DNA from 4 places in the Thioalkalivibrio sp. ALMg9 genome. Region 1 is predicted to be linked to each of the others. Evidence: predicted binding sites of a transcription regulator. Region 1 holds the regulator's gene; each other region holds the start of a gene.

Region 1 (7,887 bases):
CGGTCGATGGCCTCGACCAGTGGCACGCCGTCGCGCGCCAGCGGGTGGCGCCGGCGGGTCAGGTGGTAGCGCCGCAGCAGCACCTCGCTGGCCGCCTGCAGGAACAGGACCTCCACCTGCACCCCGTCCGCCCGTAGTTGCGCCAGGAGATCGGAGAACCCCTCCAGGGCCTCCAGGCCGCTGCGCACATCCACGCCCACGGCCAGATGGCGGTCGGTCTCGGTGTCGTAGTGGCCCTGCCGGACCTGATCGATCAGGTCCGGCAGCAGCGGCAGCGGGAGGTTGTCGACGCAGAAGTAGCCGGCATCCTCTAGGGTGTGCAGGGCCACGGTCTTGCCGGACCCGGACAGGCCACTGACGATTAGCAGGCGCATGGCCGATTCAGCCCTCCGGGTCCGGGTTGGGGACCGTAGTGGCGGGCACCGCGCGATGGTAGGGCGGCTCCTCCGTCTCGCCGCTCATCTGGCGGCGCTGGCGTGCGCGCAGGTCGTCGCCAGCGATATAGCCCTGCATGTGCAGCATGTGGTTGCGCACGGCCGCCTCGATCATCACCGCGATGTTACGCCCCGGCGCGATCGGCAGGCTGATCAAGGGGACGCGCAGGCCGAGGATATCGATCTCGCCGCGGCGCCCGTTCAGCCGGTCATCGGGGACCGGCGAGGGTTCGCCATGATCGCGTAGGTCGATGATCAGGCGCAGGTACTTGCCGCCCTTGATCGCGGAATCGCCGTACATGGCGCGGATGTTGAGCACCCCAAGACCGCGCACCTCGAGCAGGTCCTGGAGCAGGGCCGGGCAGTGGCCGCGCACGATGTCGGGCGCAATGCGCGCGAATTCGGGGGCATCGTCGGCGATCAGGCGATGCCCGCGCGAGATCAGTTCCAGTGCGACCTCGCTCTTGCCGACGCTGGAGGCGCCGCTGATCAGCACCCCGATCCCGAGGATCTCCATGAACACGCCGTGGCGCACCTCGAAATGGGCCAGGCGCTGCTGCAGGAAATAGCGCAGCAGCGAGATAATCTCGTGGCTGCTGGTGCTGGAGCACAGGATCAGCGGCAGCGCCTCCTGCGGGGCGTCGGGCATCTCCGAGAACGGACAGGTGTCCTCGGCGAAGATCACCGCGGTGGTCCCGGTGCGGGCCATCTCCAGGATCAGGTCGTTGCACTGGGTGGCGCTGAGGCTGGAGATGTAGCGGGCCTCGAAGTCGCCGATGATCTGGATGCGGTTGGGCCGGATCAGGTTGAGATGGCCGGCCAGCGGCAGGTCGTCCCCGTCGTCGCCGACCAGCTTGCGGTCGGGTGCTGCATGTTCGCCGTGCACGAAGCGAAGATCCAGGCGGTTTCCCATGGCCTGGATCAGGCTCTCCACGTTGATGTCGCGGGCGATCCCGCCTTCTCCCAGCGCCTCGTTCATGGCAGACGCTGCGCGCCGGAATCGCGGCTGGAGGCGGGTTCCACGGGCTTAGTCCTCGCTGAAGCGGCGCACGAGTTCCTGTTCCAGGGCCGCCGCGTCCCCGGCCCGGCGCAGCGCTCCGATGGTGTCTGGCTGCGACAGGCCGCGGGCGAGCTGGGCCAGCAGGTCGAGATGGTCGCCGGTGGCGGCCTCCGGGACCAGCAGTGCGATCAGGATATCGACCGGCTCGTGATCCATGGCGTCGAAGTCGACGCCCTTTTCCAGGCGCAGCACGGCCACGCGCGGCGCCTCGAGATCGGCCAGGCGGCCATGGGGAATCGCAACCCCATGGCCGAGACCGGTGGATCCGAGTTTTTCGCGCGCGGACAAGGCCTCGAAGATCGCGTTGCTCCCCGGTCCCGTGCCGTCACCTCCGCCGGCGAGGAGGTCCGCCAGGGCCTCCAGGGCCCGTTTCTGGCTGGAGCACTCGGGTTGCAGGCCAATGCGCTCGGAGGTGATCAACTCGGCAATCGTCATGGATCAGGAGGCCTGCTCGCGGTTGCGCTGGGCACCTTCGGCGCGGTGGTGGTCCTTGACCTTTTCCTTGTGCTTGATCAGCTGACGGTCGACTTTGTCGATCAGCGCGTCGATCGCGGCATACATGTCCTCGTGAGAGGCCTCGGCGTGGATGTGATTGCCGCTGACCTGGAGATTCGCTTCGGCCTGGTTGTGCTGATTCCGGGTCTTCTCGTGGGTCAGCACGACGTGGACGTCGATGACCTTGTCGAAGTGGCGCTCCAGCTTCGCGAATTTCTCGTTGACGTAGTCGCGCAGGGCGTCGGTGATGTCCACGTGGTGGCCGGTCAGGTTGATCTGCATGGTCAGGACTCCTTGGTTACTTGCTGCCGGTGGGCATCGAGGCCATCTGCCGGCGTTCGCTGGATGAAGGGATGTGCATCGCCTCGCGGTACTTGGCCACGGTGCGGCGCGCTACGTTGATGCCCCGGTCCGACAGGACCTGGGCGAGCCGGGCATCGCTGAGCGGCTTGTTCGGGGGTTCGTCGCCAATCAATTCGCGAATCATGGCACGGATGGCGGTGGCGGAACACTCGCCGCCATCGTTCGTGCCGACATGGCTGGAGAAGAAATACTTGAACTCGAAGACCCCGCGCGGGGTGTGCATGTATTTCTGCGTGGTAACCCGCGAGATGGTCGATTCGTGCATCTCCAGGGTCTCGGCAATGTCGCGCAGGATCAATGGCTGCATCGCGACGTCGCCATGCTCGAGAAAGCCCTGCTGGCGGTGGACGATCGCCTCGGCGACCCGCAGCAGTGTGTCGTTGCGGCTGTGCAGGCTCTTCAGGAACCAGCGTGCCTCCTGCAGCTGATCGCGCATAAAGGCGCTGTCGCGGGCATCCGAGACCTGGCGCACCATGCCGGCGTAGAGGTCGTTGATGCGGATGCGCGGTGCGATCTCCGGATTCAGCTCCACGCGCCAGCCCTCGGTGGTGTGGCGCACGTAGACATCCGGGACCACGTATTCCGAGGTGGCGGAGCTGATCTGTGCGCCGGGGCGCGGGTTCAGGGTGCGGATCAGATCCAGTGCGCGGGCCAGTTCGTCCGGGTCGCGTACGCCGGACTGGCGCTGCAGGGCCTTGTAGTCGCGCTTGCCCAGGCTGTCCATGCCGTGTTCCAGGATCGCCCGTGCGGCCTCGCGGGCCGGGGCGTCCGGGGCCAGTTCGCGTAGCTGGATCTCCAGGCACTCCCGCAGGTTGCGCGCGCCGACCCCCAGCGGGTCGCACTGCTGAATCCAGTGGAGCACTGCCTCGACCTCGTCGACGCCGACGGTTTCATCCTCGCCTCGGCTGATGGTCTCGGCCAGGGTTTCCAGGTCACCCTCGAGATAGCCGTCGGGGCTGATGGCGTCAATCAGGGCCGCCCCGATGCGCTGGTCGCGCGGTGTCAGATGGCTCAGATGCAGCTGCCACAGCAGGTGATCCTGCAGGCCCTCACCGTCGTCGTCGCTGGTGTTTTCCAGCGGGTCGCGGTCATCCACGCCCTTGTTGGGCGTCGGGGCCGGCTCGTAGATGTCGTCCCAGCGGCTGTCGGTCGTCAGTTCCTCGGGGATCACGTCGTCGCTGGTGGTGGTGGCCTCCATGCGATCGCCTTCCACCAGCTCGCCGTCCTGGTTCAGGCGCTCGGTGTCGGCCTCGGCATCTTCGTCCTCGACCTGTTCGAGCATGGGGTTGCTCTCCAGCGCCTGCTGGATCTCCACCTGGAGCTCGAGCGTGGACAGCTGCAACAGGCGGATCGCCTGCTGCAGTTGCGGGGTCATGGTCAGCGTTTGACCCAGCTGCAGATTCAGGCCGGGTTTCAGCATCGGGTATGCGGGGCGAGGGTTGGCATTGATGGAATCTTAAAGCCTGCCTTGTGGTTTGTGCACCGACCGGGCCGCATATGGGGCGCTTTCACAGGCGGAAGTTCTCGCCGAGATAGACCCGGCGCACCTGGGGATCGGCCAGCAGCTCGTCCGGTGTCCCGGCGGCCAGCAGGCGGCCTTCGCTTAGAATATAGGCCCTGTGGCAGATGCCGAGGGTCTCGCGCACGTTGTGATCGGAGATCAGTACGCCGATGCCGCGCTGGGCGAGATGCCGAATCACGTCCTGGATGTCGCCCACCGAGATCGGGTCCACCCCGGCGAAGGGCTCGTCCAGACAGATGAAGCGCGGATCCCCGGCGAGGGCGCGGGCGATCTCGGCCCGGCGCCGTTCCCCACCGGACAGCGCGATGCCCGGGCTGTGGCGCACGGTCTCGAGCTGGAACTCCTCGATCAGCGCATCGCCAATGCGCCGGCGCTCGTGGCGATCGAGTCCGGGGCGCAGCTCGAGCACGGCCTGGAGGTTGTCCCACACGCTCAGGCGGCGAAAGATCGAGGCCTCCTGCGGCAGGTAGCCGAGGCCGGCGCGCGCGCGCACATGGATGGGGGCGCGGGTGATATCGCGTTCGCCCAGGGTGATGCGTCCGGTATTGGGGCGGATCAGCCCGACCAGGCTGTAGAAGCAGGTGGTCTTGCCGGCCCCGTTCGGGCCCAGCAGGCCGACCACCTCGCCGGGCGCGAGGTCGACGTCCACCTGGTCCAGCACCGTGCGCTGGCCGTAGCGCTTGGTCAGCTCGCGTCCGATCAGGCGGTCGTTGGTTTGTGCCGGTGTGGCGGATGGGCTGGGGGCGGTGGCGTTCATTCGTCGTCGCGCGGCTGGATGGTGATGCGCACGCGCTCGCTGTCGCCTTCGCCGCGTTCGGCCTCGATCACGTCGGTCGTCAGGTCGTAGGTGATGCGCTTGCCGCGCGCCTCCTCGCTGGTGGTGATCACATGGGCCTGGTCGGTGAGGATCATGCGGTCTTCGTTCAGCAGGTAGTCGATGCGCAGGGCGGTGGCAATGCGCATCTCTCCGGTTTCCGGATCGGGTGATTCCAGGCGTGCCGGCTCGCCGTGGGCCTCCATCTCGTAGGGGCGGCGATCGCGGGTGCGCACGTAGACCTTGTCGGCCTCCAGGGTCATGTCGCCGCGGATCACGATCACGTCGCCGGTGTAGGTCCCCAGCCCCTGGCGTTCGTCCATCTCCGCGCGGTCGGCAGTGATCTCCACCGGCAGCGCCGGGCCCGAGCCCTGCTGGGCGAACGCGGGCGTGGCCAGCAGCACGAGCAGCAGGAGCGCCGCCACGCGGGCACCCGGTTGGCCCGGACGGTGGCGAAGGCTATGGGGATTCGGGGTCATGCGCGGGATCCTCCTCGCTCGTCTCGCTGTAGAGCGAGTACACGTCATGGAACAACTCTATGGTATCCCCTCGCGAGTCCACGCGCAGACCGGTGCCGCGCTGGAACAGGCCCGGCTGGTTCAGGGTGGAAAGGGCATCCGAAGTGGCGACCATGGTGTCGGTGGCGACGCGAACATCCCGCGAATCGATGAGGGTCTCCACGCGTTCGCCGCGGGGCGGCTGTACGCCGTGGGTGGGGCCCACCAGGTCCAGGGTCGCGGCGGCCGGTTGATGCAGCGCGGCGGGGGCAGTCCAGCGCCATTCGATACCGCCTTCGGCGAACAGGTCGAGGTCCGGGTCGTCCACCCACTGGGGGCCGTCACGTCCAAACTCGCGCAGGCGGGTGCCGCGCAGACGATGGCTCAGTTCGCCGTCGTCGCCGGTGGCATGCAGGGTGAAGCCGTCAATCTGCAGCGTGACCTCGCCCTCGGGCGGGCTTACCTCAGCCTGCGCCAGGGGCACGGTCGCGAATGCGAGCACGGCCAGGGTCCATCCGAGTCGGCTGCGAATCCTGCGGCTCATCCGTTCAGGTAGGTCTCGAACAGCGCGTCGAGCCGGTCCTGCGCGGCCAGCAGGCCCTCGCAGGCCTCGCGCACGGCCCCGCGCCCACCATGGGCTTCGGTCACCCACTGGGCATGCTGGCGCACCAGCGGGTGGGCGTCGCCGACCGCGATCCCGAGCCCGACCCGCTGCATCGCTGGAAGATCCACGATGTCGTCGCCCATGAAGGCCGCTTCGGCGGGGTCGTGACCGGTGCGCTGCAGCAGTTCGTGCAGGGCTTCGCCCTTGTCGCGGCGGCCCTGGATCAGATGCTCCACTCCCAGGTCGCGCATGCGGTGCTCGACGACCCCGGAGGTGCGCCCGGTCAGGATGGCGATCTCGATCCCGCCGTCCAGGGCCAGACGGATACCGTGGCCGTCGCGGCTGTTGAAGGCCTTGTACTGCTCGCCGCCGTCGCCCAGGAACAGGCTGCCGTCGGTCAGCACGCCGTCCACGTCCAGGATCAGCAGGCGAACGGCCTGCTGGTGGGTGCGCAGAGTGGTGGCATCCAGGTTCATCACGCCACCCCGGCGCGCAGCAGGTCGTGCATGTTGATCACGCCCACCAGGCGGTTTTCGGCGTCGGTGACGGGCAGGGCGTTGATGCGCCGGCTCTCCATGGCCTCCAGGGCCTCCACCGCCAGCCAGTCGGGCTGCGCGGTGTGGCCGCCGGTGGTCATGGCCTCGCCGATGGTCAGGCCGTCCAGGCTGTGCCCGGCATCCAGGGTGCGCCGCAGGTCGCCATCGGTGAACACGCCCTGGATGCGATCGTCACCGTCGGTGATGATCACCAGCCCCAGACCCTTGCGGGTGATCTCGAACAGGGCGTCCTTGAGTGGGGCGTCCGGGGTGATGCGCGGGATCGCGCCTCCGGTATGCATGATGTCGGCGACATGCACCAGCAGGCGCCGGCCAAGGCGGCCGCCGGGGTGCGAGCGGGCAAAGTCGTTGGCGGTAAAGCCGCGTGCATCCAACACCGCGACGGCCAGGGCATCGCCCATCGCCAGCGCGGCGGTGGTGCTGGAGGTGGGAGCCAGGCCCAGCGGGCACGCCTCGCGCTCGACGCTGACATCCAGGTGTACGGTGGCATCCGCGCCGAGGCGCGAGCCGGGGTTGCCGGTCATCGCGATCAGCGGTACGCCCAGGCGCCGGATCAGCGGCAGGATGGTGATGATCTCGTCGGTCTCGCCGGAGTTCGACAGCGCGATGACCACGTCCTCGCGGGTGATCATGCCGAGATCGCCGTGACTGGCCTCGCCCGGATGCACGAAGAAGGCCGGCGTGCCGGTGGAGGCCAGGGTCGCGGCCAGCTTGCTGCCGATGTGCCCGGACTTGCCCATGCCGGTGACGATCACGCGGCCCTTGCACGCGAGGATGCAGCGGCAGGCCTCGAGGAAGCGGTCGTCGATGCGCCGGGCGAGGTTGCGTACGGCCTCGGCCTCGTCATTGAGGACGGCCAGGGCGAGCTTGCGGGTCGTTTCGGGGTTGAAGTTCATGCGGTTGCCGTGATTCCCAAATAGACAAGGTAGCTTGCGAAGGCGATGAGGAGAAGGGCGCCCTGCCAGCGCCGGATCTGTCCGCGGCGGCCCAGCGCGATCAGGAACAGGGCCACGGTCAATGCCAGCATCACCGGATAGTCGCGCGTCAGCACATCGGCGTCGATTGCCAGCGGCGTGATCAGGGCCGGAACGGCCAGTACCGCGAGCAAGTTGAACAGATTGGAGCCGACTACATTCCCGATCGCCAGCCCGGCCTCGCGGCGGAAGGCGGCGACCACCGAGGTCGCCAGCTCCGGCAGGCTGGTGCCCACCGCGACAATGGTCAGCCCGATGACCAGGTCGCTGACCCCCAGTTGTTCGGCGATCTCGACGGCCCCCCAGACCAGGGCCTGGCTGCTCGCCAGCAGGAGCAGCAGCCCGAACACGAGCCAGGCGATCGCGGGCCCCAGTCGGTCGCCCTCTGGGATCGTCTCGACCATGCCGCGCACCACCTCGGGGGTGTCGTCATGGGGGGCCGGGCGTGCGCGCCGGGCGCTGATGGCCATCCAGGCAGTGAACAGGACCAGACCGGCCAGCAGCGCGATGCCCTCCAGCCGGCCCAGTTCGCCATCCACCAGCAGGAGCAGCACGCCGAAGCTGACC
Region 2 (7,887 bases), on a different contig from region 1:
GCCGCTCGCGCAGGGATGGCACGTGGATGCGGATCACGTTCAGGCGGTGGAACAGATCCTCGCGGAACAAGCCCGCGCGGACGCGTTCTTCCAGGTCCTGGTGGGTCGCGGCGATGATGCGCACGTCCACCCGGATCGGGGTATGCCCGCCCACACGGTAGAACGTGCCATCGGACAGCACCCGCAACAGGCGCGTCTGCAGGTCGAACGGCATATCGCCGATCTCGTCGAGGAACAGGGTGCCGCCGTCGGCCTGCTCGAAGCGGCCCTTGCGACTCTGGTTGGCCCCGGTGAACGCGCCGCGTTCGTGACCGAACAGTTCGCTTTCCAGCAGATCCTTGGGGATGGCCGCGGTGTTCAGCGCGATCAACGGCTGGTCGGCGCGCGGGCTGTGCTGGTGCAGGGCCCGCGCGACCAGCTCCTTGCCGGTACCGGATTCGCCGTTGATCAGCACGGTGATATTGCTGCGCGAGAGCCGCCCGATGGCACGGAACATCTCCTGCATGGCCGGGGCCTCGCCGATGATCGGGGTCTCCTCGATCTCGGGACCGGCGGGACCGTTCTCCTGCCCGGCACGGCGCGCCTCCAGCGCGCGCTGCACCAGGGCCACGGCCTCGTCCACGTCGAACGGCTTGGGCAGGTACTCGAAGGCCCCGGTCTGGTAGGCGCCCACCGCGCTCTCCAGATCGGAGAAGGCGGTCATGATGATGACCGGCGGCGGATCCGGGCGGGTCTGCATGCGGGCGAGGAAATCCAGCCCGTTCAGGCCCGGCATGCGGATGTCGGCGACGATGGTGTCCGGGACCGGATCCCGCTCGAGCGCCGCCCAGGCAGCGTCCGCGGTCTCGAAGCCGCGCACGGCGATCGCGTGACGCTGGAGGGCGCGTTCCAGCACCCAGCGGATCGAGTCGTCGTCGTCAATGATCCAGACGATGGGTTCCATCAGTGCGTCTCCTCCCGGCCCTGGGGGGAATCAATAGGAAGCAGGATGTCGAATGAGGTCGCCCCCGGGCGCGAATGGCATTCGATCAAGCCGTCATGCAGCTGGATCAGGCTCTGGGCAATCGGCAGCCCCAGCCCGGTGCCCTCGGCGCGCCCGGTGACCATCGGGAAAAAGATGCGTTCGCGGATCTCCTCCGGGATGCCGGGGCCGTTGTCGCGCACACTCAGTTTGGCCACCAGCCGGTGGCGCTTTCCGGAGATCGTGTACTGGCGCAGGATCCGCGAGCTCAGGGTGATCTGCCCCCCGTCTTCCAGTGCATGCACCGCGTTCTGCACCAGGTTGAGGATGGCCTGCACCAGCATGTCGCGATCCGCCTGCACGTCGGGAATACTGGGGTCGTAGTCGCCGCGGATCTTCAGCCCCAGCGGCAGTTGCACGCTGACCAGGCCCCGCACGTGCTCCAGGACCTCGTGCAGATTGACGGCCTCGCGCCGCGGCATGTTGTTCGGCCCCAGCATGCGGTCGACCAGGCTGCGCAGGCGGTCCGCCTCGCGGATGATGATCTGGGTGTATTCCTTGAGGCCCGAGTCGTCCAGCTCGCTGGCGAGCAACTGCGCCGCGCCGCGCAGCCCGCCCAGCGGGTTCTTGATCTCGTGGGCCAGCCCGCGCGTCACTGCACGGGTGATCGCCTGCTGCTTCTGCAACTGTTCCTCGCGGCTGATGCGCTCGTGGCGGTCGATGGCGTTCAGTTCGAACAGCAACTGGCCTGGCCGCTCGCCGGCCGGGTGCAGTGGCGTGATGATCACGTCGGCCAGGAAGCTGTCGGCTCGCAGGGGCTCCATCTGACGGGCACGCAGCGTGATCGGCTGATCCAGGGTCAGCGCCGAACGCAAGCGGTTGGCCAGATTCCGGTCCAGCTTGAGCCATTGCCCCAGTCCGTAACCGACGATGCGTTCGCGGCTCAGCCCGAGCAGGACCTCAGCCGCACTGTTCAGGCTCAGCAGGCGCAGGTCCGCATCGGTCACCAGCACCGCCGTGGAGAGGTCGTCCCACCAGGGCGGGGTGGTCATACCGGGATTGGCAAGGGGCGTAGTCATCGAAAGGCCTCAAGCAGGAATCGCGCCAAGCGAAAATCGCCGGGCGGGACGCTGAAGCCGAGGGCTGCGTCACACCAGAAGCCTGGCCGCCGACACCCTTGAAACCGAAACGCCCCAGATTGGTGCAAGTGTAGCACCAACCTGGGGCGCAAGCCGCACCACTTCGGTGCGCTATACGAGGGCCGCCGTCAATTCGGGCCAGGCGTCACCGGCTGCGGCGCCCGGGGAGCCTGCGGTGCCTGCGGTGCACCGCCCGACGGAAACTGCTGGGGCCGTTGCTGCTGTTGCTGGCTGCGCGGGATGGCCATGCGCAGCACGTTGAACTCGATGGTATCGCTGGCGCCCAGTTCCTGACCCGACTCGTCCACGACCCGCGCCTGCAGGGTATAGGCACCGCGGTTCAGGCCCTGGAAGGTCGCGCTCGTCGAAGCCCCCTCGCCGGCGGCCTCCCCGTCCAGCAGCCAGACCACGCGGTGGCCGGCGTCGGCATCAAGCGCCGGTTCAAGCTCGAGCTCGGCGGTCACGTTGCCGTCGTTCGCCCGCACGCCCTCGCCATCCTCCGGCCGCGCGATGGCGACCCGCTGGTAGGCACCCTCCACCTCCGGCTGGCCGCGGGGGCGCACCGGACGTTCGAGGATCTCGCGCGCGCCCTCCAGCGGCACGCCCCGCATCGGCTCACGCACATCGACCGACTCGCTACGGCTCCCCTCGGGGGGCCGGTCGCCGAAGTGGACATTGCCCTGATCGTCGGTCCAGCGATAGACGTCGGCACTCAGGAGCGCAGGGGCGAGAAGGGCGGCCAGGGGCAGCGCCAGCCAGACAGCGATTCGGAACATGGGCTTTCCTCCTTGGAAGGCACGGATCCACGACCCCGCCTCGTTGTGTTTGCGAACGACTGGCCCAGGCGCCCCACACGTCCGTGCGGGCCGGCTGGGCCATCAAGCCGCGGCGCGAACCCAGATACCCTGCAAGCGAGCCGCTTCTGCCTGAAGGGCTGCCAGCCGTTCGCGCTCGGTGCGCCCATCGGCCCCGGCCTCCAGTGCGGCGAGCCAGTCGTCCAGCGCAGCCAGGCGCAGCAGGGTCGGCGCCGCCCCTCGCTCGATGGCGGTCAACGGCCGCCGTCCGTTATATCCGGACAGCAACGCCCGGTAGCCCTCGGCATCCGGCCGCCCCGCGTCATCCACGGCGACCGCCAGGGCGAGCCGTGCGACCTGCCAGAAGGCCGGCACCGGCGCGGGCGGGAGGACCAGATCGGCCAGGCCGGCGCCCTCCGGATAGATGCGGACCGTCTGCCAGACACTTCCCGCCAGCGGCAGGTCCTCGAAACGGTAAAGCCCCTGATGGTGCAGCTCGGCATCCAGGATCGCCCGCGATTCGGCATCCAGCGAAGACGTGATTGTGTCCGCACGCTCGCGCATCCTCTGCTGCAGCACGCCGCGTCGGTAGCCGTCTCCAGCAGGCAGGGCACCGGCCGTGTGGCGGCCCTGCCAGTCGGCCGCGCGCTCGCCCAGGGCCTCCAGGCTGCCAGGCCCTTCGGCCGCGACCGTGCCCTGAATGGCCTGGCCACGCTCGAGCACCAGCACCACCTGCCCGGCCGCATCATCCGCACCCCGGCCGATCACGCGGCCACAGCCAGCAGGGACCTCGGCGAGGGCCTGCTCCAGGGCCGGCGCCGCGGCGGCCGGCAGGCGCAGGCACTGCACCGGCCGGCCGTCGAGTTCCGGCCCCTCGGGACCGGCCGTCAGTGCCAGGCCGGCAAGCTCGCCGCAGCCCTGAATTTCGGATTCATTCATTACCATCGGAAAATCACCCAGGACGGGGGTACAAAGTCGGGATCCAGCTCATTGCGGCGACCATCCAGCGTGCCATCGCCGGTGGTATCGATGAGGTAGTAGGTCGGGCCGACCGCAGGCGTAACCTCGACCATCACCAGCTGGCCGCCCATGCGGTATTCGCGCCGCGTCTCGCCATCGCGCTCGATAATGATGATGTCGGCCTCTTCCAGGGAGCGCTGCTCGCGGGCGCGCTCGTCCAGCACCGGGGGCGGCGGATCGGCAGCCTCGTCCAGTTCCGGCGGCGGCGGGGCATCCCCCCACTCGCGGTCTTCCTGCGCCAGCGCCGAACCGGGCACCAGCAGCAGGGCCGCCAGCAGCGACAGGGGCAGGCTCAGGCGGGTCGGGGTCATCATCACAGCTCCATCAGTCGTTTCTTTTCTTCCGCGGACGGCTCGAAGCTGCGCGTCTCGTAGTGCTCGAAGATCGCGCTCACCACATCCTCCGGCGAATCTACCAACGAGTATAGCTGCAGGTCCTCCTGGTCGATGGTGCCCTGTTCCACCAGGGTGTCCTGGAACCAGTCGAGCAGCCCCTTCCAGAACTCGCTGCCCACGAGGACCACGGGAATACGCCGAGTCTTGCCGGTCTGCACCAGCGTCAGGATCTCCGCCAGCTCGTCCAGCGTGCCAAAGCCGCCCGGCAGGACCACGTAGGCGGATGCATACTTCACGAACATCACCTTGCGCGAAAAGAAGTGGCGAAAGCCCAGTCCCACGTCTTGGTAATCATTCGCACTCTGCTCGTGGGGTAGCTGGATGTTCAGGCCGATGCTGGGCGAGCGCCCGCCGAAGGCCCCCTTGTTGGCCGCCTCCATGATGCCCGGACCGCCGCCGCTGACCACCGCAAAGCCGGCATCCGACAGCTGGCGCGCGGTCGTCTCGCCCAGCTGGTAATAGCGATGCTCCGGGGGGAAGCGGGCAGAACCAAAGATGCTGACCGAGGGCTTGATGTGCGCCAGGCGCTCGAAGCCCTCCACGAACTCCGCCATGATCTGGAAGATCTTCCAGCTTTCGCGGGTCAGGGCAGAGTCATCAATCGGACGCAGGCCCGGGTGTTCGGCACGTTCACGGTTGTTCATGCGGCGGGTTCCTCGGATGGAGACTCAAGCGTAACGGGCGCCCCGCGTCCATACAAACGTATCCATACAAATGGCCCGCACGAATGGGCGCCTCACGGCCAGCCCTGTAGAATGGCGCGCGTTCCCTGTCCGGATTCCGCCTGCATGTCGCAACCGCCCCTCGTCCTGGTCGACGGCTCGTCCTACCTGTTCCGCGCGTTCCACGCCCTGCCGCCACTGACCGCGCCGGATGGCGCCCCGACCGGCGCGATGATCGGTGTGGCCAACATGCTGCGCAAGCTGCGCGCGGACTACGGGCCGGAGCACATGGCGGTGGTGTTCGACGCCAAGGGCAAGACCTTCCGCGATGACATCTACCCCGAATACAAGGCCACCCGCCCCCCGATGCCGGATGAGCTGGCGGCCCAGATCGAGCCTCTGCACGAGCTGGTCCGGGCGATGGGCCTGCCGCTGCTGTGCGTCGGGGGTGTCGAGGCCGACGACGTGATCGCGACCCTGGCCGACCAGGCGGCGCGCGCCGGCCACGCGGTGGTGATCTCCACCGGCGACAAGGACCTCGCCCAACTGGTGGATGACCGCATCACGCTGGTGAACACCATGAGCGGCGTCACCCTGGACCCGGACGGCGTGCAGGAGAAGTTCGGCGTCGCCCCGGAGCAGATCGTCGACTATCTCGCGCTCATGGGCGACAGCGTCGACAACATCCCGGGCGTCGACAAGGTCGGCCCGAAGACGGCGGCCAAGTGGATCGCGAAGTACGGTGACCTCGATACCATCCTCGAGCAGGCCGACGACATCGGCGGCAAGATTGGCGAGAACCTACGCGCGGCCGCCGACCGGCTGCCGACCTCGCGCGAGCTGATTACGGTCAAGCGCGATGTCGAGCTGGACATCGGCCCCGATGACCTCGCCATCCAGGAACCGGACCATGAACGCCTGCTGGAGATGGTGCGCCGCTACGGCTTCACCCGCTGGCGTGCGGAACTGGAGGGCGGCAACGGCGAGGCCGCAGGCGACAACCCCGGGCCAGCGAAGGCACAGGGGACCTACCAGACCGTTCGCGAAGAGGCCGATTTCGCTGGGCTACTGGAGCGTCTGGACAAGGCCGAGCGCGTGGCCTTCGACACCGAGACCACCAGCCTGGATGCGATGCGGGCCGAACTGGTAGGCATGTCGTTCGCGTTCGATCCGGGTACCGCGTACTACCTGCCGCTCGCCCATACCGGGCCGGATGCGGACCCGCAGCTACCGTTCGACGCGACGCTGGAGCGCCTGAAGCCGTGGCTGGAGTCCACGGACCACGGCAAGCTCGGACATCACCTGAAGTACGACCGCAACGTACTGGGGAATCACGGCATCACCCTGCGGGGCATCGTCGATGACACGCTGCTGGAGTCCTTCTGCCTGGACGCCGGCGCCAACCGCCACGACCTGGACTCCCTGGCCGAGCGCCACCTGGACTACAAGACCACGCACTACGAGGACGTGGCGGGCAAGGGCGCGAAGCAGATTCCGTTCGCCGAGGTGGATATCGGGATCGCGACCGACTACGCGGGCGAGGACGCCGACATCTGCCTGCAACTGGACGCGGTGTTCCAGCCGCGCCTGAAGGAAGCGGAAGGGCCGGCGTTCGTCTATCGCGAGATCGAGATGCCGCTGGTCCCGGTACTGGCGGATATCGAGCGTGCAGGCGTGAAGGTCGACCCGGACCAGCTCGGCGCGCAGAGCCAGGCGCTGCTGACCGAGATGGAGCGTATCGAGCGCGAGGCCTTCGAGGAGGCCGGTGGCGAGTTCAACCTCGGCTCGCCCAAGCAGATCCAGGAGATCCTGTTCGAACGCCTGGGGCTGCCGGTGCTGCGGCGCACGCCCAAGGGCCAGCCCTCGACCGCCGAGGACGTGCTGGAACAGATGGCGGGTGACTACGCCCTGCCACGCCTGATCCTGGAACACCGCGGGCTGTCCAAGCTGCGCAGCACCTACACCGAGACCCTGCCCCGGCGCATCCACCCCAAGACCGGGCGGGTGCATACGTCCTATCACCAGTCGGGCGCGGCCACCGGACGCCTGTCGTCGTCGGAACCGAACCTGCAGAACATCCCGGTGCGCACCGAGGCCGGGCGGCGCATCCGCCAGGCCTTCATCGCCGAACCGGGCCACCAGCTGCTGGCGGCCGACTACTCGCAGATCGAGCTGCGCATCATGGCCCACCTGTCGCAGGACGCGGGCCTGCTGCGCGCCTTCGCCGAGGGGCAGGACATCCACCGCGCGACCGCCGCCGAGGTCTTTGGCACAGAGCCGGACCAGGTCTCGAACGACCAGCGCCGGGCGGCCAAGGCGATCAACTTCGGCTTGATCTACGGCATGTCCGCCTGGGGGCTGGCGCGCAACCTCGGCATCGAGCAGGGCGAGGCGCGCGAATACATCGACCGCTACTTCAATCGCTATCCCGGCGTGCACGACTATATGGAGAAGGCCCGCGCCAGGGGGCGCGAGAACGGCTATGTCGAGACGCTCTTCGGCCGCCGCCTGTACCTGCCGGAGATCAACAGCCGCAACGGTGCCCGGCGCCAGCAGTCCGAGCGCGTCGCAATCAACGCCCCGATGCAGGGCACGGCCGCCGACATCATCAAGCGCGCGATGGTACGGGTCGCGAACGACCTGGCCGAGTCAGCAATCGAGGCCTGCATGATCATGCAGGTACACGATGAACTCGTATTCGAAGTCGCCAACGACGCACTGGATGCATTGACCGACCTCGTGCGCCAGGCCATGAGCGGCGCCGCCGATCTCGACGTGGAGCTGGTGGTGGATGTCGGCGTCGGCGCCAACTGGGACGATGCGCACTAAATGACGGACGCGCCCGCCATGCGCTTCGATCGGGTCGCCCCCTGGCTGGTCGCGATCCTGTTGCTGGCTACGGCATGGGTGCTGGCT
Region 3 (7,887 bases), on a different contig from region 1:
GGATGAATCGGCACTGGTGCCGACCGAGCCACTGACCATCGTGCTCTCGGAGAAGGGCTGGGCGCGCGCGGCCAAGGGCCACGATGTCGATCCCCGCGGGCTCAGCTACAAGGCCGGAGATGCCTTCCAGGCGGCGGTCATCGGGCGCAGCAACCAGCCGGTGGCGTTCATCGACTCCACCGGTCGCACCTACACCATTGCGGCCCACACGCTGCCGTCGGCGCGCGGCCAGGGCGAGCCGCTTTCCGGCCGGGTGAACCCGCCGGAGGGGGCGCGTTTTGTGGGCCTGGCCACCGGGGCGGAGGAAGACCGCTGGCTGCTGGGCTCGGATCACGGCTACGGCTTCATTGCCAAGCTGGGTGACCTGCTCGGCCGGCAGAAGGCAGGCAAGAACGTGCTGAGCGTACCGGCTGGCGCGGCCGTGCTGCAGCCGGCGCCGGTGCGCAACCCGCACGAGGATCACATCGCGGTGGTCACGACCCGCGGCTATCTGCTGGTGTTTCCGGCCGCGGGGCTGCCGGAACTGGCGCGCGGCAAAGGCAACAAGCTGATCGGCATCCCGTCCGCGGCGCTCAAGGATGGCTCCGAGCGGGTGCTCGGGGTGGCTGTGCTGGCGCCGCAGGACACCCTGGTCGTGCATGCGGGCAAGCGCTTCAAGGCACTGGCCCCGGCGGAATGGGCCGAGTACGTTGGCGAGCGCGCGCGTCGCGGGCGTCAGCTCCCGCGCGGCTATCAGAACGCGGACAGCCTGGAGGTGCGCCCGGCCTGAACCCGCGCGTACCTGTGTGGTCTGTGAACGCGGCGGTGCTTGAATTTGGCCGCTGCGCCCCGACTATCGGTTCATCCCGTCGAGTTTATTAATTGGAGTACAGGAAAGCTTCATGAAACGTATCGTGCTGTTTCTGGCGACCAACTTCGCCATCCTGATCGTCCTTAGCATCACTCTGCGCATCCTTGGGGTCGAGAGCATCCTGGACGACCAGGGGGTCAATCTCGACCTGACCGCGTTGCTGATTTTCGCCGCCGTGTTTGGCTTTGGTGGTTCGTTCATCTCGCTGGCCATCTCCAAGTGGATGGCGAAGAAGACGATGAAGGTCCACGTGATCGACAAGCCACGCAACGCCACCGAGCAGTGGCTGCTGGAGACGGTCACCCGTCAGGCCCGCGAGGCCGGAATCGGGATGCCGGAGGTCGGTATCTACGACTCGCCGGACCCGAACGCCTTCGCCACGGGCATGAGCAAGAACAATGCCCTGGTCGCGGTCAGCACGGGGTTGATGCAGAACATGGGGCAGGGCGAGGTCGAGGCCGTGCTGGGGCACGAGGTGGGCCACGTGGCCAATGGCGACATGGTGACCCTGGCGCTGATCCAGGGGGTGGTCAATACCTTCGTGATCTTCCTGTCGCGCGTGATCGGTCACTTTGTCGATCGCGTGATCTTCAAGAACGAGTCCGGTCACGGGCCGGCATTCTGGATCACCGCCATCGTGGCCGAGATCGTCCTCGCGATCCTGGCCTCCATCATCGTGTTCTGGTTCTCGCGTCAGCGCGAGTTCCGCGCCGACGAGGCGGGGGCTCGCTTTGCCAGCCGCGAGAAGATGATCGGGGCGCTGGAGTCGCTGGCGCGCGCCTCCGGTCGCCCGGTGGACATGCCGGACCAGATGGCCGCCTTTGGTATTCGCGGCGGCATGGCCCAGGGGCTGAAGAAGCTGTTCATGAGCCACCCGCCGATCGAGCAGCGCATCGCGGCGCTGCGCGCCAACGGCTGACCGCAAGCCTTTATGTGTACCAGGAGAGGGCCGCCCTTCGGGGCGGCCTTTTCCGTTTGCAGTGCCGGGGCGGCGGCCGGTCGGATCAGTAGTAGCGACCGCGTCCGGGTTCGCTGCCGGGGGCGGCGATGACGTCGTCGCCGACGAAGGGGTTGCTGCGGCGTTCTTCGCCGAAGGTCGACTCGGGACCATGACCGGGGACGAATCTGGTGTCGTCGCCCAGCGGCCAGAGCTTCCCGGTGATGGAGTCCAGCAGCTCGCGCCCGTTGCCGCGTGGAAAGTCGCTGCGGCCGATCGCGCCGTGGAACAGGACGTCACCGACCAGGGCGAGCCGGCCCTCGCGATCGTGGAAGACCACGTGGCCCGGGGTGTGGCCGGGAGAGTGCAGGACGTGGAGGGTGGCTTGCCCGAGCTCGACGGTGTCGCCATCTTCCAACCACTGATCGGGCACCAGTGGCTGGACCTCGGAGAAGCCGAAGATCTGCGCCTGCGCCGGGAGCTGGTCCAGCCAGAAGGCATCGTCGCGGTGCGGGCCGATGATCGGCGCGCCGGTACGTTTGGCCAGTTCGGCGGCCGCGCCCACGTGGTCCAGGTGGCCATGGGTCAGCAGGATCTTTTCCAGGTGGACGCCCTGATCCCGCGCGATCCGTTCCAGGGCCGCGGCATCCGCGCCGGGATCGACCCAGGCCGCCGCCCCGGTGACGTCGCACCAGATCAGAGTGGCGTTCTGGGCAAGCGGGGTGACAGGGTGGCTCAGATGGCGAAGCATAGCGGCGGGATCCGTGAACGAATTCGAATTTTGAAGGCTGGAGGCGCTGGATTGCGCGCACCCGGGAATAGAACCGTCGAGCGGGCGTCTTACGGGGTATGCAGGTCTTCAAGGGTACGTGATATGACGATGCGGTGAATCTGCGACCCCCTGCGCATTCACCACTTGACAAGAATATCGCCATATTAGAAGATTTGCATACGCTAATCGCTGTCCCCCCTGTCAGCGGTTGGTGGACTCCTCCATCCTCCTTTGGTGGTTTTCTTGGCGCGGGCCTCGACCCGCGCTTTTTTTTGCCTGCAATTCGCGTCATGCCGGCCGCCGTGTCTACCATGGTGGCCTTCGACGACGCTGCGAATCGCCCTTTATGACCCGACGCCTGAACAGTCTGCGCACCGCGGTGTTGTCGTTCGTGCTGCTGCCCCTGCTGCTGTTGATGGCCGCGGTGGTGGCGCTGGGTCTGCACGAATTTCAGACCCAGATGGAAAACCGGATGCAGGAGGACATCGAGCTGGTGGCGCGCTCCATCCGCCTGCCTGTGGCCGGTGCGATGCTGCAGGACGACGCGGCCGGTGTGCAGCAGTCGCTGGACTCCCTGTTCCAGATCGAGGAGGTGTTCGGGGTCTATGTCTACGATGCCGACGGCCGGATGGTGGCGGCCAGTGGCCCGCCCAGTCCGACCCTGCAGCGCCGTGGCGAGGCGCAGGTCATCAGCGAAACCGGGAGCCTCGGGGCTTTCGGCGAACATCAGGGGCGCGAGACCTTTTCGTTCTTTCTTCCGTTGTCCGATCCGGCCGGTCGCATCGTGGGGCTGTTGCAGGTGACGCGCGACGTCACACCGTTCCGGGCCTTCGTCGCGCAGCTCCAGTGGCAGGGTGGGTTGCTGATGCTGGGGATTAGCGGGCTGTTTCTGCTGGTGGTGCTGTTCGGGTACCACCGGGCGGTGGGGCGGCATGTGTCTCGGTTGATGGCCGCGATGCGCGCGATTGGCGAGGGTCAGCGTGGATTGCGGGCGCCGGAACAGGGACCGGCGGAGCTGCGCGGCCTGGCAGTCTCGATGAACCGCATGATGGAGCGTCGCGAGGCCTCGGAGGCCGAACTGGAGGCGCAACGCCTTGAGCAGGGACGGCTGGAGGAGAAGCTGCGGCACTCGGAGAAGCTGGCGGCGATCGGCCAGCTGGCGGCCGGCGTGGCACACGAACTGGGGACGCCGCTCGGGATTATCGCCGGTCGCGTGCAGCGCGCCATCCGGCACCTGCCGGAGGCGGATCCGGCGCGCACCGAGATGGAGGCGCTGAAGGCCGAGCTGGAGCGGGTGGAGACCATCGTGCGCCAGCTGCTGGACTTTGCCCGGCGCAATCCGTTGCAGGAACGCTCGCTGGGTCTCGCGCAGCTGGTTGGAGATCTGGTCGGGCGTGTGCGCGAGCGGCATGCCTCCGGCGGGGTGGAATTCCGGCTCGAAGGCCCCGAGTTGACCATCGCCGCGGACCGCCTGCGCTTGGGCCAGGCCCTGGAGAATCTGCTGGAGAATGCCGCGCAGGTCGCCGCCCGCGAGGTCCGGGTCCGCTGGCATGCCTCGTCCGACCGGGTCGAGCTGGTGGTGGCGGACGACGGCCCCACGGCCGGGCGAGGGATAGACGATGAGCAGGCCGAACGCCTGTTCGAGCCCTTCTTTACCACCAAGCCCACCGGCGAGGGGACCGGGCTCGGGCTGGCGGTGGCGCAGGTGGCGCTGGAGGACCACGGGGGTACGGTGATGCTGGATCGCAGTGTCGCGGGGGAGACCCGTTTTGTCGTGCATCTGCCGGTGTCAGCTGGCGCCCAGGAGGATTCGCTTCGATGAGCAGCAAGGCACAAGTCCCCGCAACGCCCCCGGAGTCGGTCCTGGTCGTGGAGGACGATCGCGGGCATCGCGAACTGCTGACCGAGGAGCTGACCGAGGCCGGCTACGCGGTTACGGCGGTTGCCAGTGCCGAGGATGCCGCGCGGGTGCTTGCGCAGCAGGCCTTCAGTCTGGTGGTGAGCGACCTGCGCCTGCCCGGCGCGGATGGCTTCCAGGTGCTCCAGGAGGCCCGCGCCCGGGTGCCGGCACCCGGGTTCATCATGCTCACGGGCTTTGGGACCATCGACCAGGCGGTGGCCGCGCTGAAGGCGGGGGCGGATGACTTCCTGACCAAGCCGGTGGATCTGGATCACCTGCGTCTGGCCGCCGACCGGGTGACCGAGGCGCGGCGTTTGAAGGACGAGGTGCGTCGCTTTCGTGAGGTCCTTGCGCAGGCCGATGGCTTTCACGGCATGCAGGGCCGCAGTCCGGCCATGCTGCAGTTGTTCGACCTGATTCGGCGGATCGCGGCCGCCGACGGCAGTGTCCTGATCACCGGCGAGTCCGGGACCGGCAAGGAACTGGTGGCGCGCGCGCTCCATGCGGAAAGCGAGCGGGCCGGTGGTCCGTTCGTGGCGATTAACTGCGCGGGCATCCCCGAGGCCCTGCTGGAGTCGGAGTTGCTGGGGCACGTGGCCGGTGCGTTCAGTGGGGCCAAGGGGGCTCGGCGCGGCCTGTTTACCGAGGCCGACGGCGGCACCCTGTTCCTGGACGAGATTGCCGAGATGCCGGTGGCCATGCAGAGCAAGCTGTTGCGTCTTCTGCAGGATGGTCGCGTGCGTCCGGTGGGCGCCAACGAGGAGATCGCGACCGATGTGCGTATCGTGGCGGCCACGCATCAGGATCTGCAGGCACATATTGCCGACGGTCGTTTCCGTGAGGATCTCTACTATCGCCTGGAGACCTTTCGTATCGAGATCCCGCCGCTGCGCGAGCGTGGCGATGACATCGAACGCCTGGCCCTGCAGTTCCTGCGTCAGCAGGCCCTGGCCCGCGACCTGCCCGAGCGTCGCCTGAGCCCGGAGGCCCTGCGTGCGCTGGTGCGGTATCCGTTCCCGGGGAACGTCCGCGAACTCGCGAGTCTGATGGAGCGTGCCGCCACCCTGGCGGCCGGCGAGGTCATCGAGACCCGTGATCTGCCGGAGCGCGTATTCGAGGCGCCCGCCGAGGATCCCGGCGGAACGACGGGCGACCGGGCGGAGGGGGCGACGCCGGTCCCGGGGATGGGCGACGACGGCCAGTGGCCGACCCTGGAGGAGCGCGAGCGCGACTACATTCGCAGGGTGCTGGAGCATGTGGACGGCAACAAGCAACGCGCTGCGCGGATCCTCGGCATCGGCCGCAAGACGCTGTACCGCAAACTCGGGGAATCCGACCCATCGTGACATCCTGACCCGGGTCGACCTGACCCATGTATCATTCTGACCCGGTTTACCGTTGGTGCGTTCCCCGGCCCTTTTGGGGTGATGAGAGCATAAGTCGCTGTTTAAAAGTGTTTTGTTTGTCTTTTTCCAATCTTGGCACGATGCCTGCTCCTCCTCGGGCAGCAATCGAGGAATCGGAACCGCAGTGACGGACCATTCCTCCTCACACGGTTGCAACGAAATCGGGCGTGCTGATGATCGACCTTGAGTCGTAGCCGGCTTCGCCCCGAGATCCGAACGATCCAAAGGAAAAGGAGCAACATGATGAATATGCGCAAGACGATGCTCGCGATGGCCCTGACCTCCCTGTTTGCCGTGGGTGGAGCCGCCTCCGCCCAGTACGGCGGTGCCGAAGGTGGCGCCGGTGGGGGTGACATGGGCGGTGCCCAGGGCGGCCAGCCGCCGGCTCAGGAAGGCGGTGCCGGTGGCGGTGCTCAGGGCGGCCAGCCACCTCAGGGTGGTGCCCAGGGTGGCGCGGCCCAGGGTGGCGCCCCGATGCAGGAAGCCCCCGAGGTGGATCTGAGCGAAGAAGACATCGACACTTTCGTAACCGCCTTCGTTGCGGTGCAGGAAGTGCGCGAAGACTTCGCCGACCGCCTGCAGAGTGCCGAGGACGAAACCGAGGCCCAGTCCATGCAGCAGGAAGCACAGGACGAAATGGTCAACGCGGTTGAAGACTCGGGCATGAGCGTCGAGGAATACAACGAAGTGGCCATGGCCCTGCAGAACGACCCCGAGTTGATGCAGGAAGTCCAGGAGCGCGCTGAAGCCCAGCTGTAACGGGCAGCGCAACCCCCCCCGGGCATTGCGCCCGGGGGGTTGCAGGGGCCGGCCTTCGGGGCGGCCCCTTGTTTGTGTCCGGGGCATGCACGCGAATGTTCTGCACATTGATCCGTGATTCCCCCGAGGGCGGACGCCTTCGCGTCTCGGGAATTGTCCCTGTAGCTTGAATTGGGCGGAGGGAAGCGTTATTCTTGCGCGCTTTCTGAATCGCCCCGACCTCGGAGCATCGAACATCATGAGTACCATTAGCGCCAAGCCGGCCGAAGTCGAACGCGACTGGTTTCTCGTCGACGCCGACGGCAAGACCCTCGGTCGACTCGCCACGGAAATCGCACATCGCCTGCGCGGGAAGCACAAGCCCGTGTACACGCCGCATGTCGATACCGGCGACTACATCGTCGTGATCAACGCGGAGAAGATCCGCGTCTCCGGCAACAAGGCCATGGACAAGAAGTACTTCCACCATTCCGGTTACCCGGGTGGCATCAAGGAAGCCAACTTCACCCAGATGATCGAGCGTCATCCGGAGAAGGTGCTGGAGCTTGCCGTCAAGGGCATGCTGCCGCGCAACCCGCTTGGCCGGGCCATGTTCAAGAAGCTCAAGGTCTACGCCGGTACCGAACACCGGCACACGGCCCAGCAGCCGCAGCCGCTCGAAGTCTGAGCCGCCAGAATCAGCAAGGGAATCGATCCGAATGGCTATCAATCAGTATTACGGCACCGGCCGCCGCAAGACCGCCTCGGCGCGCGTCTTCCTGCGTCCCGGCACGGGCAACATCACGGTTAACGAGAAGCCGCTGGACGACTTCTTCGGCCGCAAGACCTCGCGCATGGTGGTACGCCAGCCGCTGGAGGCGACCGAGTCGACCGGCAACTTTGACGTGATCGCGACCGTTGAAGGCGGTGGCGGCAACGGCCAGGCCGGCGCGATCCGTCTGGGTATTGCCCGCGCCCTGGTGCAGTACAACGAAGACATGCGCCCGTCGCTGCGTCGTGGTGGTCACCTGACCCGCGATGCCCGCGAGGTGGAGCGCAAGAAGATCGGCCTGCGCAAGGCCCGTCGTGCAACGCAGTACTCGAAGCGCTAAAATTCGCGTCGAGTTTCGGGCTGCACCCGACCCGGTTTACTGGGGGATCGTCTAGCGGTAGGACTGCGGACTCTGACTCCGCCAACCCAGGTTCGAATCCTGGTCCCCCAGCCATTCATGAAAGAAGGCCCCCTTGTGGGGCCTTTTTTCATGAATGGTTGGAAGATTTCAG
Region 4 (7,887 bases), on a different contig from region 1:
TTCGACCTGCAAGGTGATCTTCTCGGGGAGGTCCACCGGGATGATGTCGCCCGGCTGGATATCCAGTAGCTCGCGCACGGTGACCTCGGTCTCCGCCAGCATGGAGCTGATCTCGACCTCGGCGGTCTGGATCTCCTCCTGCAGCGCGTGCATCCAGCGCTGGTCGACGTCGGAGCGATCCGACTGGATGCCGGTATCCAGCTGCTCGCGGATCGGCTCGATCATCGAGTACGGCAGGGTCACGTGCAGGTTGCCGCCGCCCCCGTCGAGCTCGATGTGGAACTCGCTGATGACCACGATCTCGGTCGGCGAGACGATGTTCGCGAACTGCGGGTTGACCTCGGAGTTCAGGAACTCAAACTTCAGCTCCATCACCGGCTGCCAGGCCTTCTGCATATCCTCGAAGGCCCCTTCCAGCACGCCGTGGACGACCTTCATCTCCATCGGGGTGAAGTCTCGCCCCTCGATGCGGGTGTAGTAGCGCCCGTCGCCACCGAAAAAGTTGTCGACCAGGATGAACACCAGCTTGGGATCGAACACGAACAAACCCGTGCCATGCAGCGGATGCGCCCGCACCAGATTCAGGCTGGTGGGGACAAACAGCGAGTGCATGTACTCGGAGAACTTGGTGATACGGGTGCCGACCACCGAGATCTCGGCCGAACGACGCAGCACATTGAACAGACGGACCCGGAGCTGACGCGCAAAGCGCTCGTTGATCATCTCCAGCGTGGGCATGCGCCCACGGACGATGCGATCCTGCGTGGCAAAGTTGAATTCCCGCGCCTGACCATCACTCGGATACGGGTCTTCGGTCTCGACGTCGCCCTCGTCCACACCATGCAGGAGGGCATCGATCTCGTCCTGGCTGAGGATATCCGTCTGCGCCATAACGGGGCTCCTACTGCATCACCAGTTCGTTGAACAACACGGCCTCGACCGCGTCCGGCGCATCCCGCGAGCGCAGAATCTCGCGGATTGCTTCCTTCAGCTCCTCCGCCAGCGATTCCTTGCCATCACGCGTATTGAGATCCTCGTAACGCTGTTCCGCCAGGATGCCCAGGAGGTCGTTGCGGATCGCCGGCATATGCCGCTCGAACGCCTCGATCACCGGCGCCTCGTGGGTCACCAGGCTCACCTCGGCACGCAGATACCGGATGCGGCCCGGCGCTTCGATGTTGACAGTCATCGGCTCCAGGCTGGTGTAGAAGCGCTCGGGGGGGCCTTCCTCCACCTGTTCGGCAGCCTCGTCGCCCGCAACCAGGAAGAACCAGGCCGCAGCGGCCCCGCCGCCCACCAGCAGGATCACGATCAGCAGCAGCACAAGCAGCTTGCCCATGCCGCCCTTCTTCGGGGTGCCGCCTTCTTCGTCGTCCAGATTGACTTCCTTCTTCGCCATGTCGCACCCGCTATCCGGTAAACCGAGGATTTGCTCTCGGAAAAGACCTTAGCAAGGCAGATGCCAGCATTGTCTTTCTATCGCTTTATCCGATAGTTAGCGACCAATACTGGAGGAGGCTGAAGGACACTTCGGGGGAAGGAACGGGCGATAACGTCAAGAATCGGCCGCCCGCCGCGCGGGAAAGACGGATTCTTGGCGGCACTCACAGAAAATCGCTACGACAGCGAAAGGGGCCCGATGGGGCAGGTCACGGACACCGCCGGCCGCCCATCGGATATCGCAAGACCGAGCCCGCGCCGGGCTCGACTCAGGCAAACAAATCCAGGCGCCGATTCAGCATCGAGAGCGTGCTGCCCTCATTCTCGTTGTCTTCGGCCTCGGCCAGCTCCGAAGCGGCCCCGGCGGCGGCCTGGCGCTCATCCTGCTCGGCCTGCTCCTCGGCCGCCTGGTCGGAGACGGTCGCGTCCTCGAGCATCAGCCCGCTCTCGGCGAGGCTGTCGCGCAAGCGCGGCATGGCCGCCTCCAGCACCTCGCGGGTCACCGGATTGGCGCTGATGAACTGGATGCTTGTGCGGTCACCCTCGACCAGCACCCGAATATCCAGACTGCCCAGCTGCGGGGGATGCAGTTTGAGCTCGGTTCGCCCACCCTGTGCCTGGGCGAGCATGCGCACCTGATCGGCCAGCTCGCGGGCCCCATTGGGCTGCTGCAGGAGCCGGGTCAGGTCCAGTCGCGGCAGCGCACGCGCGGCCTCCGCCCCCTCGGCCTGCCCACCGGCGAGAGCCGGCAGGACGCCCCCCAGGGGGTCGGTACGCCCGCGGCGCGACTCGTCGTCCCCGCCCTGGGTCATCCACTGGGCGAGGACATCGAGCACGCCGTCCCGCGACAGCCCGCCCTGCGCGCCCAGCAGTTCCGGCTTCAATGCGGCCAGGCCGTCGCGCCCGCCCGCCGCCTGGCTGGCCTCGACAAACAGGCGCATGACGGCTGCAGGCAGGGGCTTGACCGGCAACGCCTGGCCCTCGGCACCCCCGCGGCCGGAGGCGCCCGCCTCCCCACGGGCCGCGTCCATACGCCCCGGTTCCTGCACTGCCGCCATCAGGCTGGCGACCGGCAAGCCCTTGCCCCCCGCCTCGTCGCCCGCGGCGAAACCCTGCCCGTCGAGTAGATCCTGCAGCCGCGCCAGCATGGCTTCCAGATCGAGCCCTTCCAGCTCGTCTCCAGGCACCCCCAGGTTCGCCAGCAAGGCCTCCATCTGCGGCTCCAGAACCGCGAGGAACCCCTCGCCGTCCTTCCCTTTCAGCCCCTTCAGGCCGTCCAGGTCCTGCAGCGATGCCTCGCCACCCAGCAATTGCAGCAGCGGCAGCATGCCCTGACCGGTGTTCTGTGTCGCGATCATCTCCGAATCCTCGGTGTGCCGGGTGGATCCCCGGGCCCTTGCCCTAATCGATAGTCACGGTCCATTCAAGAACCTTGCCAACGCGACGCTTCCTCGCGCGCATGAGCCTGCCGCGTGGCCCACATATCCTGTTCGGTTTGCTGGCGCCGGGCGCCGTGTTGCGCCGTCTCGGCCTTCCGGCGTTGCAGCAGCTTTTCCAGCGACAGGCTGTTGCGGTGGCGCTCCAGCCACTCCTGGCGCGCGGTCTCCACCTGCGACTCCGCCGCCTGAATGCGCAGGTCCTGTTGCTCCAGCGCCGAGCGCAACTGGTCGCGCATGCCCGCCAACCACTTGAGGGCGTTGGCGTCATCCGGAAGGGTCGCCTGCAGATACTCGCGCTGATAGGTTTCCAGGCGCTCGCGCTGACCGGCAATGCCATCCAGTTGCTGCAGACGTTCACCCAGCTGGCGGGTGGCCTCGCTCTCCTCGATCCGGCGCAGGCGCAACAGTCGTTCCAGGCGCTTCGGGTTCATGCCGCCCCGCCAACCAGCGCCAGCAGGTCATCCCGCGCCCGGTCAAAACCGACGGCCTCTTCGCGACCCTGCGCCAGATACGCCTCCAGGCGCTCGTGCATCGCCACTGCCTCGTCCAGGTGCGGGTCGGCCCCCTTGCGATAGGCCCCGACCGCGATCAGATCGCGGTTCTGCATATAGGTGGCCGAGAGGCCGCGGAAGCGGCGCGCCGCCCGCTCGTGTTCCGGCGAGATCAGCGACGACATTACGCGCGAGACCGACGCACCGACATCGATCGCCGGGTAGCGCCCGGTCTCTGCCACCTCGCGCGACAGCACGACATGGCCGTCCAGGATCGCGCGCGCGGCGTCCACGATCGGATCGTTCTGGTCATCGCCCTCGGCGAGCACGGTATAGAAGGCGGTAATCGAGCCGCCCCCTACGTCGCCGTTGCCGGCGCGCTCCACCAGTTGCGGCAGGCGCGCAAATACCGATGCCGCATACCCCTTGGAGGCCGGCGGCTCGCCGATCGCCATCGCGATCTCGCGGGCGCCCTGGGCAAAGCGGGTCAGGGAATCCATCAACAACAGCACGTGCAGGCCCTGGTCCCGGAAATGCTCCGCAACCGCAGTGGCCACCCAGGCCCCGTGCTGGCGCAACAGCGGCGACTGGTCCGCCGGCACGGCGACCACCACCGTGCGCGTGCGCGATTCCTCGTCGAGGATCTCGTGGATGAACTCGTTCACTTCCCGACCGCGCTCGCCGATCAGCCCGACCACGATCACGTCCGCCGTCGTGTTGCGCGTCATCATCCCCAGCAGCACACTCTTGCCGACCCCGGATCCGGCGAACAGACCGAGGCGCTGACCACGACCCACCGACAGCAGACCATTGATTGCCCGGATCCCCACATCCAGCGGCTCGCGGACCGGTGCGCGTTGCAGCGGGTTGATCGGCCGCCCGGCCAACAGCCCAAAATCATGGGTGCGGATCGGGCCTTTTCCGTCCAGCGGCTGCCCGTTGGCATCGATCACGCGGCCCAGCAGCCCCTCCCCGACCGGAATCTGACGCTGGTTATCCAGCGGCTCGATGCGCGCGCCGGGCGTCAGGCCCGCCGCGATTTCCTCAGGCATCAGGAACGTGCGTTCATTCTGGAAACCGACGACCTCGGCCGGCACCGTGTCTCCGTTCTCGCCGTGGATCAGCGCGCGCCCCCCAATGGGCAAGCGCAGGCCTTCCGCCTCCAGCGTCAGGCCGGTCAGGCGCGACAGGTGACCCTCCGACTGCGGCGGATTGACCCGCTCGACCCGCCCGCGCGACTGCTGCAGACGATCCAGCAAGCCACTACTCAGCCGTTCCCGGCCCTTGCGGCGGACCTCGTCGATCGGGGTACTCATGAATCCTCCGGGGCCGCGCTGTCCACGGAATTGGCGGACTGGTGATCTTCCTCGTCGGGTGCGCCGTCCATCTCCGGATAGTCGCCATCCCAGAGGGCTTCCACCGCGTGTTGCAGACGCCGCTCGAGACTTGCGTCGACACTTGCCGCGCCCGATTCGAGGCGACAGCCGCCGCGCGCAAGTCCCGCGTCCGGGACCCAGGTGATACGCGCATCCGCCCGCTCACCATAGGCCTCCACCAGCGCCTGGTCCTCCGGGTTCAAGTGCACCCGAACCTCCTGGTTGCGCCCGGGAAGCTGGGCCAATGCCCCCTCCAGGACCGTCCGGATCTGCTCCGGTCGCGTCTCCAGCTCGCTCTGGACGACCTTGCGTGCAAGCGCCGTCACCAGCGCCAGCAACTCCGGCTCCAGGGCATCGGCGGCATCCGCCAGGGGGTCGGCAAGCCCGCCGGCCACGGATTCCAGCACGGCGACCGTCTCCCGCAGTTTCTTGTCCTCACGCGCCCGGGTGGCCTTCTCGGCTTCTTTCTTGCCCAGTTCATGCCCCTCGGCATAACCGCCCTCGAACCCGTTCTTGCGGGCCTCGTCCTCGATCGCCTCGATCTCGGCGGCCGTGGGCAGGCGACGCGGGGGGTGGACCCCATTGTCGCCAATCTCCGGCGGCTCCCACCGCGATGCCGCCGCGTCGGTGTAAAGCCTGGCCGCCGGGGCGTCGGTCACAACATCGCCTCGCTACCACCGCCACCCAGCACGATATCGCCGTTCTCCGCGAGCCGGCGGGCCACGGACAGGATCTCCTTCTGTGCGGCCTCGACCTCGCTGACCCGGACCGGCCCCTTGGCCTCGAGGTCTTCGCGCAGCATCTCGGCCGCGCGCTTGGACATGTTGCGGAAGATCTTGTCCTTCATGTCGTCGTCGGCACCCTTCATGGCGAGCACCAGCGATTCCGTCTGGATCTCGCGCATCAGCGTCTGGATACCGCGGTCCTCGATCTCCACCAGGTTCTCGAACACGAACATCTCTTCCTCAATCCGCGAACCCAAATCGGAATCGGACTCCTTGATCGTATCCATGATCTCCGCCTCCCGTGAGCCCTCCATCAAGTTCATGATGTTGGCCGCCGAACGCACGCCACCCAGCATCGACGTCTTGCTCGCGGCATTGCCGGAAAGCTGACGGTCGAGGATCTCGTCCAGCTCCTGCAGGGCCTGGGGCTGAACGCCATCCATGGTCGCAATGCGCATCACGATGTCGGACTGCACCCGCGCGGGCAGGTACTGCAGGGTGTCCGAGGCCTGGTCGGAGTCGAGGTGGGAAAGAACAATCGCCACGATCTGCGGGTGCTCGTTGCGCAGCATGTCGGCGATCGCCCGTGGATCCAGCCACTTGAGGGCCTCGATTCCCTTGGAATTGCGTCCCAGCAGGATGCGGTCGATCAGGCCCGAGGCCTTGTCACCCAGCGCGCTCTCCATGACGCTGCGCACGTACTCGTCGGCACCCACGCCCAGCGCCGTCTGTTCCTGCACGTGAGTGGAGAACTCGTGCAGCGCCGCGTTCACGTCACTGCGCGAAATGCGGTCCATGGAGGCCATCGCGGTGCCAATCTTCTGCACCTCCTTGGGCCCCATGTGGCGCATGACCTCGGCCGCCGCGTCCTCGCCGAGGCTCATCATGAACACGGCGGCGCGCTCGGCACCTTCCTGTTTGGCGTTCTTGTCAGCGGCCATCGTCACCCAACCACGTCTTCATCACCTGTGCCACGCGCTTGGGGTCCTCGCGGACCATCTCGCGCACCGCCTCCAGATCCATCTCCTGCTGGTCCGGCCCCTTGGGGCCGGTCAGCGCGGCCACGGCCGAACCCTCGCCCTGGCCCATCCCCATGCCCGTCTCGCTGCCCGCTGACTCGTCGGTCAGCGCTTCGCGATCTTCCTCGCGCCGCGGCGGCGGCGCCGGCCGCTTCATCAGATGTTTCATCGCCGGACGCACCACCGTCAACAGGATAATCAGAGCCAGCAGCAATGCCGCCACGATCTTGACCACCTCGAGGAACCAGGGTTGTTCCCAGAACGCGATTTCGTCCGCCGCCACCGCCTCGATGGGTGCCTCGAACGGGGCGGTCACTACATTGATCGTATCCCCCCGTTCGGCATTGAATCCAACCGCCTCGCGCACCAGCGCTTCGATGCGTTGCAGTTCCTCCGCATCCCTCGCCACCTGCACGGTCTCGCCGTCCTCGTTGACCTCCTGGCGGAAGTCCACCACCACGGCCGTGGACACGCGTTGCACGCCCCCCGGCATCTCGCGGATATGGTTTATGCGGCGATCCACCTCGTAGTTGCGGGTGATATTGGTGCTGCGGCTGCCCGGGAGCGCCGCGGGCGGGCCATCACCCTCCTCGCCTTCCTCGCCGACAACCCCACCGGCGGGCGGCTGGTTGGTCAGCGCCCCGGGGACACCCCCGATACCGCCCTCGGGTCCCGTGCGCTCGTCCTCGCGGGTCTGCTCGGACCGCAGGGCAATCGTCTCGGGATCGTACAGTTCCTCGGTGCGCTCGACGCTCGAGAAGTCGATGTCCGCGTTCACCTGCACCCGTACCTTGTCGCGCCCGACGATCGGAATCAGCAGGTCACGGATACGGTCGGTATAGCGGGTCTCCACGTCGCGGGTGAAACTCAGGCGGTCGCCACTACCACCCATGCCCGTCTCGCCGCCATCCTGGGTCAGGAGCGTCCCGCTTTGGTCCACCACGGTGACCCGATCAGGATCCAGATCAGAGGTGCTGGACGCGACCAGATGCACGATCGCACCGACCTGCGACTCGCTCAGGGACCGCCCACCGCGCAGGTGCACGACCACCGACGCGCTGGCCGGGCGCCGATCACGCACGAACACCGACTGCTCACCCTCGGCAATGTGCACACGCGCCCGGTCCACCGCATTCAGCGATGCCACGGTACGCGCCAGTTCGCCCTCCATCGCCCGATGGTGGCGCGCCCCCTCGATCATCCGGCTCGTACCCAGGCCGGTATCCTCCTGCAGCAGCTCGAAGCCCATGTCGCCCGAACGTGGCAGGCCTTCGCCGGCCAGCTGCAGCCGCGCACCAGCCACCTCGCCCTGGGGTACCTTCACCTGCCCCGTCGTGGAATCGACCTGATACTGAATACCGGCCTGCGAAAGGACTTGCACAACCTCCGCCGCATCC

Evidence for each region. The regulator sigma-54, encoded in region 1, starts transcription at its own class of promoters, with help from an activator protein. The targets are predictions, from matches to a motif close to TGGCANGNTNCNTGCTT.
Region 2: the regulator sigma-54 is predicted to act here: its motif matches at 2,052-2,068, upstream of glnL (nitrogen regulation protein NR(II)).
Region 3: the regulator sigma-54 is predicted to act here: its motif matches at 5,939-5,955, upstream of F792_RS0101560 (DUF4168 domain-containing protein).
Region 4: the regulator sigma-54 is predicted to act here: its motif matches at 1,449-1,465, upstream of fliL (flagellar basal body-associated protein FliL).

The regions. Positions count from the first base shown of each region.
Region 1 is NZ_AQYC01000006.1:130,940-138,826, reverse strand. Features, by position in the region: gene rapZ (RNase adapter RapZ) at 1-374, opposite strand, end outside; gene hprK (HPr(Ser) kinase/phosphatase) at 382-1,413, opposite strand; gene F792_RS0102770 (PTS sugar transporter subunit IIA) at 1,462-1,929, opposite strand; gene hpf (ribosome hibernation-promoting factor, HPF/YfiA family) at 1,933-2,271, opposite strand; gene F792_RS0102760 (RNA polymerase factor sigma-54) at 2,288-3,772, opposite strand; gene lptB (LPS export ABC transporter ATP-binding protein) at 3,861-4,631, opposite strand; gene lptA (lipopolysaccharide transport periplasmic protein LptA) at 4,628-5,167, opposite strand; gene lptC (LPS export ABC transporter periplasmic protein LptC) at 5,148-5,729, opposite strand; gene F792_RS0102740 (HAD family hydrolase) at 5,726-6,265, opposite strand; gene F792_RS0102735 (KpsF/GutQ family sugar-phosphate isomerase) at 6,265-7,242, opposite strand; gene F792_RS0102730 (calcium/sodium antiporter) at 7,239-7,887, opposite strand, start outside.
Region 2 is NZ_AQYC01000008.1:253,511-261,397, reverse strand. Features, by position in the region: gene ntrC (nitrogen regulation protein NR(I)) at 1-943, opposite strand, end outside; gene glnL (nitrogen regulation protein NR(II)) at 943-2,040, opposite strand; gene F792_RS0106485 (DUF4124 domain-containing protein) at 2,229-2,876, opposite strand; gene F792_RS0106480 (hypothetical protein) at 2,979-3,833, opposite strand; gene F792_RS0106475 (DUF2782 domain-containing protein) at 3,833-4,228, opposite strand; gene F792_RS0106470 (TIGR00730 family Rossman fold protein) at 4,228-4,953, opposite strand; gene polA (DNA polymerase I) at 5,098-7,800, shown strand; gene F792_RS0106460 (hypothetical protein) at 7,801-7,887, shown strand, end outside.
Region 3 is NZ_AQYC01000005.1:65,114-73,000, forward strand. Features, by position in the region: gene parC (DNA topoisomerase IV subunit A) at 1-769, shown strand, start outside; gene htpX (protease HtpX) at 882-1,769, shown strand; gene F792_RS0101545 (MBL fold metallo-hydrolase) at 1,855-2,538, opposite strand; gene F792_RS0101550 (ATP-binding protein) at 2,906-4,381, shown strand; gene F792_RS0101555 (sigma-54 dependent transcriptional regulator) at 4,378-5,805, shown strand; gene F792_RS0101560 (DUF4168 domain-containing protein) at 6,109-6,624, shown strand; gene rplM (50S ribosomal protein L13) at 6,863-7,291, shown strand; gene rpsI (30S ribosomal protein S9) at 7,323-7,715, shown strand; tRNA gene F792_RS0101575 (tRNA-Gln) at 7,756-7,829, shown strand; RNA gene F792_RS14405 (RtT sRNA) at 7,866-7,887, shown strand, end outside.
Region 4 is NZ_AQYC01000009.1:494,985-502,871, reverse strand. Features, by position in the region: gene fliM (flagellar motor switch protein FliM) at 1-891, opposite strand, end outside; gene fliL (flagellar basal body-associated protein FliL) at 902-1,399, opposite strand; gene F792_RS0111445 (flagellar hook-length control protein FliK) at 1,710-2,798, opposite strand; gene fliJ (flagellar export protein FliJ) at 2,864-3,310, opposite strand; gene F792_RS0111435 (FliI/YscN family ATPase) at 3,307-4,686, opposite strand; gene F792_RS0111430 (FliH/SctL family protein) at 4,683-5,405, opposite strand; gene fliG (flagellar motor switch protein FliG) at 5,402-6,412, opposite strand; gene fliF (flagellar basal-body MS-ring/collar protein FliF) at 6,402-7,887, opposite strand, start outside.